Regions from separate parts of the Tessaracoccus yangjingae genome, predicted to be linked through region 1. Evidence: riboswitches for the same ligand, from Rfam matches in the RefSeq annotation. Region 1 holds a riboswitch; the other holds the start of a gene.

The links. Region 1 has a riboswitch for FMN ahead of ACZK5D_RS02395 (ABC transporter permease). Riboswitches for the same ligand answer to the same signal wherever they lie in the genome.
Region 2: another riboswitch for FMN. It lies ahead of ribD (bifunctional diaminohydroxyphosphoribosylaminopyrimidine deaminase/5-amino-6-(5-phosphoribosylamino)uracil reductase RibD); the one in region 1 lies ahead of ACZK5D_RS02395 (ABC transporter permease).

The regions. Positions count from the first base shown of each region.
Region 1 covers NZ_JBUZNN010000001.1:505,642-510,452, reverse strand. Annotated here, with positions in the region: gene ACZK5D_RS02405 (MDR family oxidoreductase) at 1-520, opposite strand, end outside; gene ACZK5D_RS02400 (ABC transporter substrate-binding protein) at 531-1,553, opposite strand; gene ACZK5D_RS02395 (ABC transporter permease) at 1,550-2,389, opposite strand; FMN riboswitch at 2,476-2,608, opposite strand; gene ACZK5D_RS02390 (bifunctional [glutamine synthetase] adenylyltransferase/[glutamine synthetase]-adenylyl-L-tyrosine phosphorylase) at 2,644-4,811, opposite strand, start outside.
Region 2 covers NZ_JBUZNN010000002.1:515,222-520,032, forward strand. Annotated here, with positions in the region: gene ACZK5D_RS05300 (bifunctional 3,4-dihydroxy-2-butanone-4-phosphate synthase/GTP cyclohydrolase II) at 1-661, opposite strand, end outside; gene ACZK5D_RS05305 (riboflavin synthase) at 658-1,251, opposite strand; gene ribD (bifunctional diaminohydroxyphosphoribosylaminopyrimidine deaminase/5-amino-6-(5-phosphoribosylamino)uracil reductase RibD) at 1,251-2,276, opposite strand; FMN riboswitch at 2,379-2,507, opposite strand; gene ACZK5D_RS05315 (phenylacetate--CoA ligase family protein) at 2,645-3,529, opposite strand; one part of gene ACZK5D_RS05320 (IS3 family transposase) at 3,599-4,653, opposite strand; one part of gene ACZK5D_RS05320 (IS3 family transposase) at 4,653-4,811, opposite strand, start outside.

The DNA.
Region 1 (4,811 bases):
TGACCGCCGCGACCCCGAATCCCGCCGACGCCAACAGCATCGTCGCGATCGACCCCACGCCGCCCGTCGCCCCGGTCACCAGCACCGGCCCGGCGTCCGGGGTGACCCCCTCCATGACGAGCCGCAGCACGGCCAACGCGGCCGTGTAGCCGGCGGTGCCGAGGGCGGCCGCCCGCTCCGGGGTGAGCCCGTCGGGGATCCGGACGGCGAGGTCCGCGTCTGCGCGGGCGAGGTCGGCGTAACCACCGTGCCGGCTCTCGGACAGGCCGGCGCCGTTGAGGACGAGCCATTCGCCCGGGTTCCAGCGCTCGTCCGGCGACTCGACGACGCGGCCCACCATGTCGATGCCTGCGATGAGCGGCCGCTGCCGCACCACCCCGGGCCTGCCGGTCACGGCCAGGGCGTCCTTGTAGTTGAGGTCGGAGTACACCACCTCGACGAGGACCCCCTCGTCGCTCAGCAGCTCCTCGCAGCCCTCCTCGAGGGCCACCCCGTCATCCCGCACCACGATTCCGCGCATGGCCACCACCCTAGGCGAGATCCACGTACGGGTTCGCCGGGGCCTGCTCGATGACGCCCACCTCGACGAGGAAGTCGGCCATCCGCCCGAACGCCGCGGTGTCGAGCGACACGTCGACCTTCCCGTCCCTGGTCCAGAGTCCTGTGGTCGCCTCCAGCACCTTCGCGGCGGACTCCCGCTGCGCCGGGTCGGCGAGCGCGGGCACCTGCTCGGCGGTGGCGTCCAGCGCGGCCTCCGGATCCGCGATCACGGCCTCCTGCGCCTCCCGCATGCCGGCCGCGACAGCCGCCAGCACGTCGTCGGACACCTCGGTGCCGACGGTGACGAGGCTCGGCCCCACCAGGCGCGGCGACGCCGGATCCGAGATGGGGATCGAGATCACCTGCTCCCCCTGCGCCTGGAGCTGAACCAGCTCGTTGTTGCGGAAGCCCATGATGAAGTCCACCTGCCGGGCGGCCAGCGCCGAAAGCTGCGTGTAGCCGATGTCCATCAGCTTCACGTCCGCCTCGGTGAGCCCCGCCTCGTGCATCGCGGCCAGCGCCGCGTAGTAGCTGGACCCGAAGTGGCCGGGGATGCCGAGGCTCCGGCCGGCGAGCACCGCCAGGCCCTCCTCGGCCGAGAGGCCGAGTCCGGCGCCGCCCATCACCTCGAGCGGGTAGGTCTGGTAGCTGGTGGCGAACGTGCGCAGGTCCTGGCCGTTGGCCGCGGCCACCATGGCCTCGTCGGCGGAGGCGAACACGACGTGCTCCTCGCGGGCCAGCACGGCGCCGAACACGTCCTCCTGCTGGCCGTGGTGCCGCAGCGTCACGTCGAGCCCCTGCTTGGCGAACAGCCCCTCCCTCACGCCGAGGTAGAAGGCGCTGAACTGCACGTTGGGGATGTAGGTGAGGCCAACGGTGAGCACGCCGTCGGCGAGCATGCTCCCGCTGGGCGTGGGTGTGGGGGTGGTCTGCGGCCCGGCCGAGCAGGCGGCGAGTCCCGTGGCGCCGGCGACGGCGAGGCCGCCGAGGATGAGGGAACGTCGGGTGATCATGTGGATTCTCCTTGGAGTCGGGCGACCGCGGCGCGTTCTGCGACGTGGACGAGGCCGTGCAGGGTGAGGGAGGTGAGGCTGATCCAGGCGACGACGGCGAACAGCCCCGCCGTGTCGGCCGCCTCCCGGGTGAGGGTGAGGAGCGTGCCGAGGCCGGCTCCGCCCATCACGAGTTCGCCGACGACGGCGCCGGTCATGGTGAGCACCACGCCGCCGCGGACGCCGGCGAGGATGGCGGGGGCCGCCATGGGGCCCTCGACGTGCCACAGCCGCTGCCGGGCCGAGGCGCCGTCGAGGAGCGCGTTCTCGACCACGCGCATGTCGAGGGACCGGAGCCCCACGACGGTGGTGGTCACCATGGGGAAGAACGCGATGATGGCGCACAGCACGGCGATCGGCACGGTGCCGTAGCCGATCCACAGCACCAGCAGCGGCGCGATGGCCACGAGCGGGACGGTCTGCGAGACGGCGACGAACGGCTCGATCACCGCGGCCAGCAGCCGCGAGTGCGTGATCACGATCCCCAGCGGGATGGCCACGGCGACGGCGAGGACTGCGCCGAGCAGCGCGGCACCCAGGGTGGGCGCCAGGTAGCGCAACGCCACGCCTGTGGTGGCCTGGGTGACCATGCGCGAGACGACGTCGACCGGGTTGGGCAGGTACAGGGGGGCGATCAGGCCGGTGGCGGTGACGCCCCACCAGAGGAGCAGCACGACGGCGAACGCCGCCATTGTGGTCTTCCACCGCCCAGCGGTGGGCCTGGTGCGGGCGGGGTAGGCGGACCACACGCCGAGATGCGCGAGTGTGCGCGCCCGCCGCCGCTCCTGGATGGTCATCGTCCCGGTCCTTCAGTCAGGTCCGGGGTACGCGCAGGGACGACGGCATGCATGCGCGCACGGAAACGTGCGCGCGCCGTCGCACACGCGTGTTCCTCCCATCCAGACTCTGACTGTCGGTCTCGGAGTTCCACCGAGTCAACCCTTTGGCCCGGCTGGGCCGCGGGGGTCGCGGACTATCACCGCCGGTTCGGACTTACACCGACCCCGGAACACGTTTGGGTCGATGGTAGCACCACGCTCGCGGGCGGCTTTCAGCCCTTCCAGAACACGGAGCCCACCACGTCCGAGGCGCGGCGCATCAGCCGGCGGGTGTCGTCGACCAGCTGCGACGACTCCCTGGGGCCGTAGCCGAGCAGCACCGAGGTCGCGGCCAGCTCGCGGACATCCGACGGGAGGGCGTCGCTCGCACGGCCGCGCACGAGCATGATCGCGTCGCGCAGCCGGCTCGCCCGCACCCAGGCCTCCTCCAGCCGGACGGCCTGCGCCTCCTCCAGCAGCTCGAGCCGGGCCAGCAGGCGCAGGGCCCCCAGGGTGGAGGTGGTCCGCAGCCCGGGGTGCGCGTGCGCGTGCTGCAGCTGCAGCAGCTGGATGGTCCACTCCACATCGGACAGGCCTCCGGGGCCCAGCTTGAGGTGCCGGTCCCGGGGCACCCCCTTCGGGATGCGCTCGGTCTCCATCCGCGACTTCAGCTTGCGGATCTCGGTGACCTGCTCGGGCCTCAGCCCGCCGACGGGGTAGCGGAAGCCGGCCAGGCCGTCCAGCACCTCCTCCGCCAGCCGCAGCTCCCCAGCGCCGGGCCGGGCGCGCAGCAGCATCTGTGCCTCCCACGTGGAGGCCCACTTGGCGTAGTAGGTGGCGTACGAGGAGACGGTGCGCACCTGCGGCCCGCCCTTGCCCTCGGGGCGGAGGTCGGTGTCGACCACCAGCGCCGGGTCGGGGCCGGGCTTGCCGATGATGTCGGCGAGGTGCCGCACCAGCTCGGTGGCACGCGTGAGGTCCTCGCCCTCGACGCCGTCGGGGACCACGAACATGCAGTCGGCGTCCGAGGAGTACGACATCTCGCGGCCGCCCCACCGCCCTAGGGCGATGACGCCCACCTCGGGGGCGTCCACCCGGCGGCGCGCGAGGACCAGGCCGGCGTCGATGGTGGCCGAGGCCAGGTCGCTGAGCGCCACCTCCACGGTGGCGAGGTCGGCGTCGCCGAGGACGTCGCTCAGCGCGATCCGGCAGAGCTCGGCCCTCCGCAGCGCGCGCACCGACGCGATGGCCTTGTCGAGGTCGTCCTGGCGGCTGGCCGCCCGGCCCATCGCCTCGGTCAGCTCCTCGGCCGCGCGGGGACGGAGCTCGTCGTTGCCGGCCAGCATGTGGATGTGGTGCGGCGCCCGCTTGAGCAGGTTCACCACGTAGCGGCTCGACGACGCGATCCGGGCCAGCCGGTGTGCCATGTAGCCCTCGTCGCGCAGCGCCCGCAGGTACCAGGCGCTGCTGCCCAGTGCCTCGGAGAGCTGCCGGAAGGAGAGGAGGCCGAAGTCCGGGTTGGGGCCCTCGGCGAACCACTCGAGCATCGCCGGGAGCAGCTGGCGCTGGATCTCGGCGCCGCGGTCCGTCCCGCGGGTGAGCGCCTGGATGTGCCCGAGGGCCGCCTGGGGGTCGGCGAACCCGAGGGCCCGCATCCGGGTCTTGGCGGCGTCGGGGGTGAGCTTGAGGCCGTCGGTGGGCACGTGGCTGACCGCGTCGAGCAGGGGCGAGAAGAAGATCCGCTGCTGCAGCCGCCGGACGCGGCGGGTGGAGTCCCGCCACCGCGCCTGCAGCTCCTCGCCGCTGAGGCCGAGGGAACGGGCGATGTGGCGCACGGCCAGCTCGTCGTCGGGCACCAGGTGGGTGCGCCGCAGCCGCCTCAGCTGGACCCTGTGCTCCAGCACCCGCTGGAACCGGTAGGCCGCCGCCATCTCCGCTCCGTCGGCGCGCCCGATGTAGCCGCTCCCCACCAGCGCCGTCAGCCCGGTGAAGGTGCCCCGGACCCTGAGCCGCTCGTCGGCCCTGCCGTGCACGAGCTGCAGGAGCTGCACGGAGAACTCGGTGTCGCGGAGGCCGCCCGAGCCGAGCTTGATCTCCTTGTCGGCCTGCTTGGCCGGGATCAGCGAGATCACCCGCTCGCGCATGGCGCGGACCTCGGCGAGGAACTCGGGCCGCTCCCCCGCCTGCCACACCATCGGCCACACCATGTCGACGAAATCCTGGCCGAGCGCCTGGTCACCGGCGGCGGGCCTGGCCTTCAGCATGGCCTGGAACTCCCAGTTCTTCGCCCACTTCTCGTAGTACGTGCGGCAGCTCGCCAGCGTCCGCACCAGCGGGCCCGCCTTGCCCTCGGGCCGGAGCGCCGCGTCGACCTGCCAGATGGTGCCCTCGGCGGTGTGCG
Region 2 (4,811 bases), on a different contig from region 1:
CGCCGTGTCGGGTGGGGAGCAGGGCCTCGGTGACGCGCTCGACGAGCTGCTCGGCGCGTTCGCGGTGGGCGGCGAGGTCGTCGATGGAGATCATCGCGAGGCCGTGTTGGTCGGCGAAGTCGCGGAGCTGCTGGCCGCGTTTCATGGTGCCGTCGTCGTTGACGATCTCCACGAGGACGCCCACGGGCTGCAGCCCGGCGAGCCTGGCCAGGTCGACGGCGGCCTCGGTGTGTCCGCGGCGTGCCAGCACGCCGCCCTCTCGGTAGCGCAGCGGGAAGACGTGGCCAGGGCGGGTGAGGTCTGCGGGTTGCGTGTCGGGGTCTGCCAGGACCTGGACGGTGTGGGCGCGGTCGGCGGCGCTGATTCCGGTGCTCACGCCGTGGCGGGCGTCGACGGTGACGGTGAACGCGGTGCGGTACTGGTCGTCGTTGTCGCGGGTCATCAGCGGAATCTGCATGCGGTCCAGCAGGTCTCCGGGCATGGGGGCGCAGATCACGCCGCTGGAGTGCCGGATTGTGAAGGCCATCAGCTCGGCGGTGGCCTTCTCGGCGGCGAAGATGATGTCGCCCTCGTTCTCGCGGGACTCGTCGTCGACCACCACCACGGCCTGCCCCGCGGCGATGTCGGCGATTGCCCGCTCGATGGTGTCCAGCCGGATCATTGCGTGACCAGCCGCTCGACGTATTTGGCGATGATGTCGACCTCCAGGTTGACAGGGTCGCCAACCTGCCGGAGGCCCAGGGTGGTGCGGGCCAGGGTCTCAGGGATCAGACCGACGGTGAACGTCCCGGCCTCGTCGTCGACCTCGACGACCGTGAGGCTGGTGCCGTCCACGGCGATCGATCCTTTCGCTACAACGTAGCGGGCCAGCGCTGTGGGCAGTGAGAACGTGACGGTGTCCCAGTGCTCGCTCGGCTCGCGGGACACGACGTGGCCGGTGCCGTCGACGTGTCCCTGGACGATGTGGCCGCCGAGACGTGCGGTCGCGGTGACCGGACGTTCGAGGTTGACAGGGCTGCCTGGTACGAGGGATCCGAGGGAGGTCTTGTCGAGGGTCTCCTGCATCAGATCGGCGGTGAATGCGGCGCCGTCGAGGGTCACGACGGTCAGACAACAGCCGTTGACGGCGATCGACTCGCCCGGGGCGGCGTCGCTCGTGACCAGGGGCCCGGCGATCGTCAGACGCAGCGCGTCAGGGTAGGGCTCGAGGGCCACCACGTGGCCCAGTTCTTCGACGATTCCGGTGAACATCAGCATTCTCCTTCGAGGGTGGTTCGGCGCAGGGTGAGCCGAAGGTTGGCCTGGTCGCCAGGGTCGAGCGGGGGGAGGAGGGTGACGTCGATGAGGGTGAGTTGCAAGGCGTCGCCGATAGTGGTGATGCCGAGGTCGCCGATCACGGGGCTGCCGGCTCCCAGCAGGGTCGGCGCCACGTAGGCCACCACCTCGTCGATCAGGCCCTCGTGGAGGAACGGGGCCGCCAGGGTGGGGCCGCCTTCCAGGAGCACGTGGCGCCGCTGAAGCCGGTGCAGTTCGGCGAGCGCAGCCCGTGGATCACGGGTGCGCAGGTGCACCGTCTCGCCAGCATCGTCGAGCACCCGACTTCCCGGCTTCGGCTCGCGCAGCCCCATGACGACGCGCAGTGGCTGGGTCCCGAGAAGGGCGCCGTCGCGGTGGCGGACCGTGAGGTGTGGGTCGTCGACGGCCACAGTGCCGGTCCCGGCGAGGATGACGTCGCAGCGTGCGCGAAGCCGGTGCGCGTCTGCACGCGCGGCGCGCGAGGACACCCAGCGTGAACTGCCGTCAGCGGCGGCCGTGCGCCCGTCGAGTGTCGCGGCGAACTTCCACGTCACGTACGGCCGACCCCGGGTGACAGCGACCGTCCACTGGCGGTTCACCTCAGCCGACTCATCGGCGAGCACCCCGCCCTCGACGTCGACGCCCGCGTCACGCAGCCGCCCGGCGCCGCCCGCCGCCTCCGGATTGGGATCAGCTTGGGCGAACACCACCCGACGCACCCCGGCCGAGATCAACGCCTCGGTGCACGGCCCGGTCCGGCCCGTGTGGTTGCACGGCTCGAGCGTGACGACAGCAGTCGCCCCCCTCGCGAGGTCGCCGGCTGCGGCGAGCGCGTCGACCTCAGCGTGCGGCGTGCCCGCGCCGCGGTGGTGCCCCTCGGCGATGGGACGACCCTCAGGTGAGAGCATCACGCAGCCCACGCGCGGGTTCGGCCCGAACGGTGCGTCGTCCATGACGGCCAGGTCGAGGGCGCGTCTCATGGCAGCCAGTTCTGCCGGTGATTCGGTCACGGCGCCCCACTTCCCATTTCGGGCGCGTTCGGGGGCAACACGATCAGGCGGCAGGTACGCTGCCGCTGACCGTAGCGTGCGCTTCCCATCCGGACTTTGACCGTCGGTCCAGGAGTTCCACCTGGTCAACCGGCCAACAAGTTGGCCGGGTCGCGGACTATCACCGCCGGTGCGGAATTTCACCGCCCCCAGAGCACGCATACGTGTATCTCCGGGCAAGGATGCATCCGCGAGCCCCGGCAGTCAATTCCGAGAACGTCAACCGTGGCGGGGTGACTCTGATGTGGCTGCTGTATCTCTACGCAAGTCCGGGCTTCTCGGAGGAGTTGGGCGGCTACTCATAGCCCGCTGATGAGGGGGGCCTTGCCGAGCGGGGTGCGGGCAAGGTCGTGAACTGCGGTGAAGCCCATGTGGATATCGTCGCTGACGCCTGCGGCTGCGAGTCCGGCTCGGAGTCGGCGGGTGATCTGGTGGAGGTCCACCTGTTGGTCGGGGTCCACGATTCGTACCGTGATCCCCTCGTTGGTTTGTTGGACCTGCCAGCCGTGGACGGCTACCGGTTCGAGGGCGTCGTGGAACACGCCGGGCTGAACCTGCACGGGTTCTCCGGTCTTGCTGTGCATGCGGAGGGTCGCTTCGGTGCGGCCGGCGACGGTGTCGAGGCACCGGAAGGGTAGTCCACACTTGCAGGGTTGGGTGGCCAGCCGGATGGAGTCGGTCAGTTCGTAGCGGATCAGTGGCAGGGTGCGGCTGAAGAGGACGGTGGCCAGGAGACGGTCGGCCAGTTGGCCGTCGGGGACGGGCCGGTAGGTGTTGTCGACGGGTTCGATGATGACGAAGTCCTCGTACAGGTGCATCGAGCCGTGGCTGCAGGTCGAGGCGATGGTGGCGGTTTCTGTGGCGGCGTAGGTGTTGATCACCTGCACGCCCCAGGCGTCGATGGCCGCCTGACGGGCTGGAGGCAACTGCTCCTCGGAGGCGGTGATCACCTTCTCCGGCGAGATGTGGAGGTTCCCGGTTGTCTGGGCTTCGGCCAGTGGCGTCAGCATCGAGGCGTAACACACCAGTAGTCGGGGCTGGAACCGGTTCAGCGCCTGAACCAGGTCTGCGATGGGCTGTGTGGCGTCGAGTCGGAGGGTGGGGACCAGGGGGTTGCGCAGGGAGGCGCCGACAACCGCTGACTGGTGGGCGGGGTTGCGGGTGGACACGATCGCGGTCGGCACACGCCGGCGTGGACCGACCTTCACCTGGGCCCAGTCGTTGACGCGGGCGTAGGAGGAGAGGATGCGGTGTCAAGTTCCGGCTTTGATGGAGGCATGGATTGCACGCTCGGGCTCGTCGAAGGGCTGGGTGCAGGCCGTCGCGTGTGCTCTGGCGCTGTAGTGGGCGGTCTCGTATTCGACGGGTGGGATCAGGCCGATCTCTCCGTGGAGGCGCCGATGGTTGTACCAGTGGACCCATTCGACCACCGCGATCTCGAGGTCGTCGATCGAGCGCCAGGGGCCGCGATTGCGGACGAGTTCGCCCTTGAACAGGGAGTTGAGGGCCTCGGCCATGGCGTTGTCGTAGGAGTCGCCGCGGGAGCCGACCGAGGCGACTGCTCCTGCCTCGGCGAGCCGTTCGGTGTAGCGGATGGCCACGTATTGGGTTCCTCTGTCGGAGTGGTGGACGAGCTGGCTGGTGTCGTGTCCGTCGCGGGCCCGGGTCCACAGGCCCATCTCGAGGGCGTCGAGGGCCAGATCGGTGCGCAAGCTGGTGGAGACCTGCCAGCCCACGATGCGGCGGGAGAACACGTCGAGGACGAAGGAGACGTAGACCCAGCCGGCGAAGGTGCGCACATAGGTGATATCGGCGACCCACAGCTGGTTCGGCGTGTCGGCGCGGAACTGGCGCTCGACCAGGTCGGGGCGCAGGTCCGGCCCGTTGCCGGGCTGGGTGGTGCGGGGGCTCTTCGAGCGGATCAGGCCGCGTAACCCCAGCTCGCGCATCAGCCGACGGGTGGTGCATCGTGCGATCAGGCCGGAGCCCGTCGGGTGGCAGGCGTGCCCGGCGATGCCCTCGCGAACCAGCTGCGCATGGACCTTGCGCACCCCGTACACGCCGTAGTTGTCGCGGTGCACGCGGGCGATCTCGACCCTCAACTCCTCATCGCGCACCGCGCGCGGCGAGGGTGGCCGCGACCGGGCGGAGTAGTACGTCGACGGGGCGATCTTGGCGCCGGCCTCGGTGAGGACCTGACAGATCGGCTCGACCCCGACCTCGCGCCCATCGACCACGTCATGGCGATGGGCGTCGATGTAGGCGACTACCTGGGGTTGGGGCGGTCGAGCTCCGCCGCGAAGAAAGCCGCCGAGGTCTTCAAGATGTGGTTGGCCCGACGCAGCTCGCGCACTTCCCGCTCAAGCTCAACCAGCCGCTGCGCGTCCGAGGTCGTGGTGCCCGGCCGGGTACCCTCGTCGACCTCTGCCTGGGACACCCAGCCGCGTAGCGTCTCCGGGTTGATCC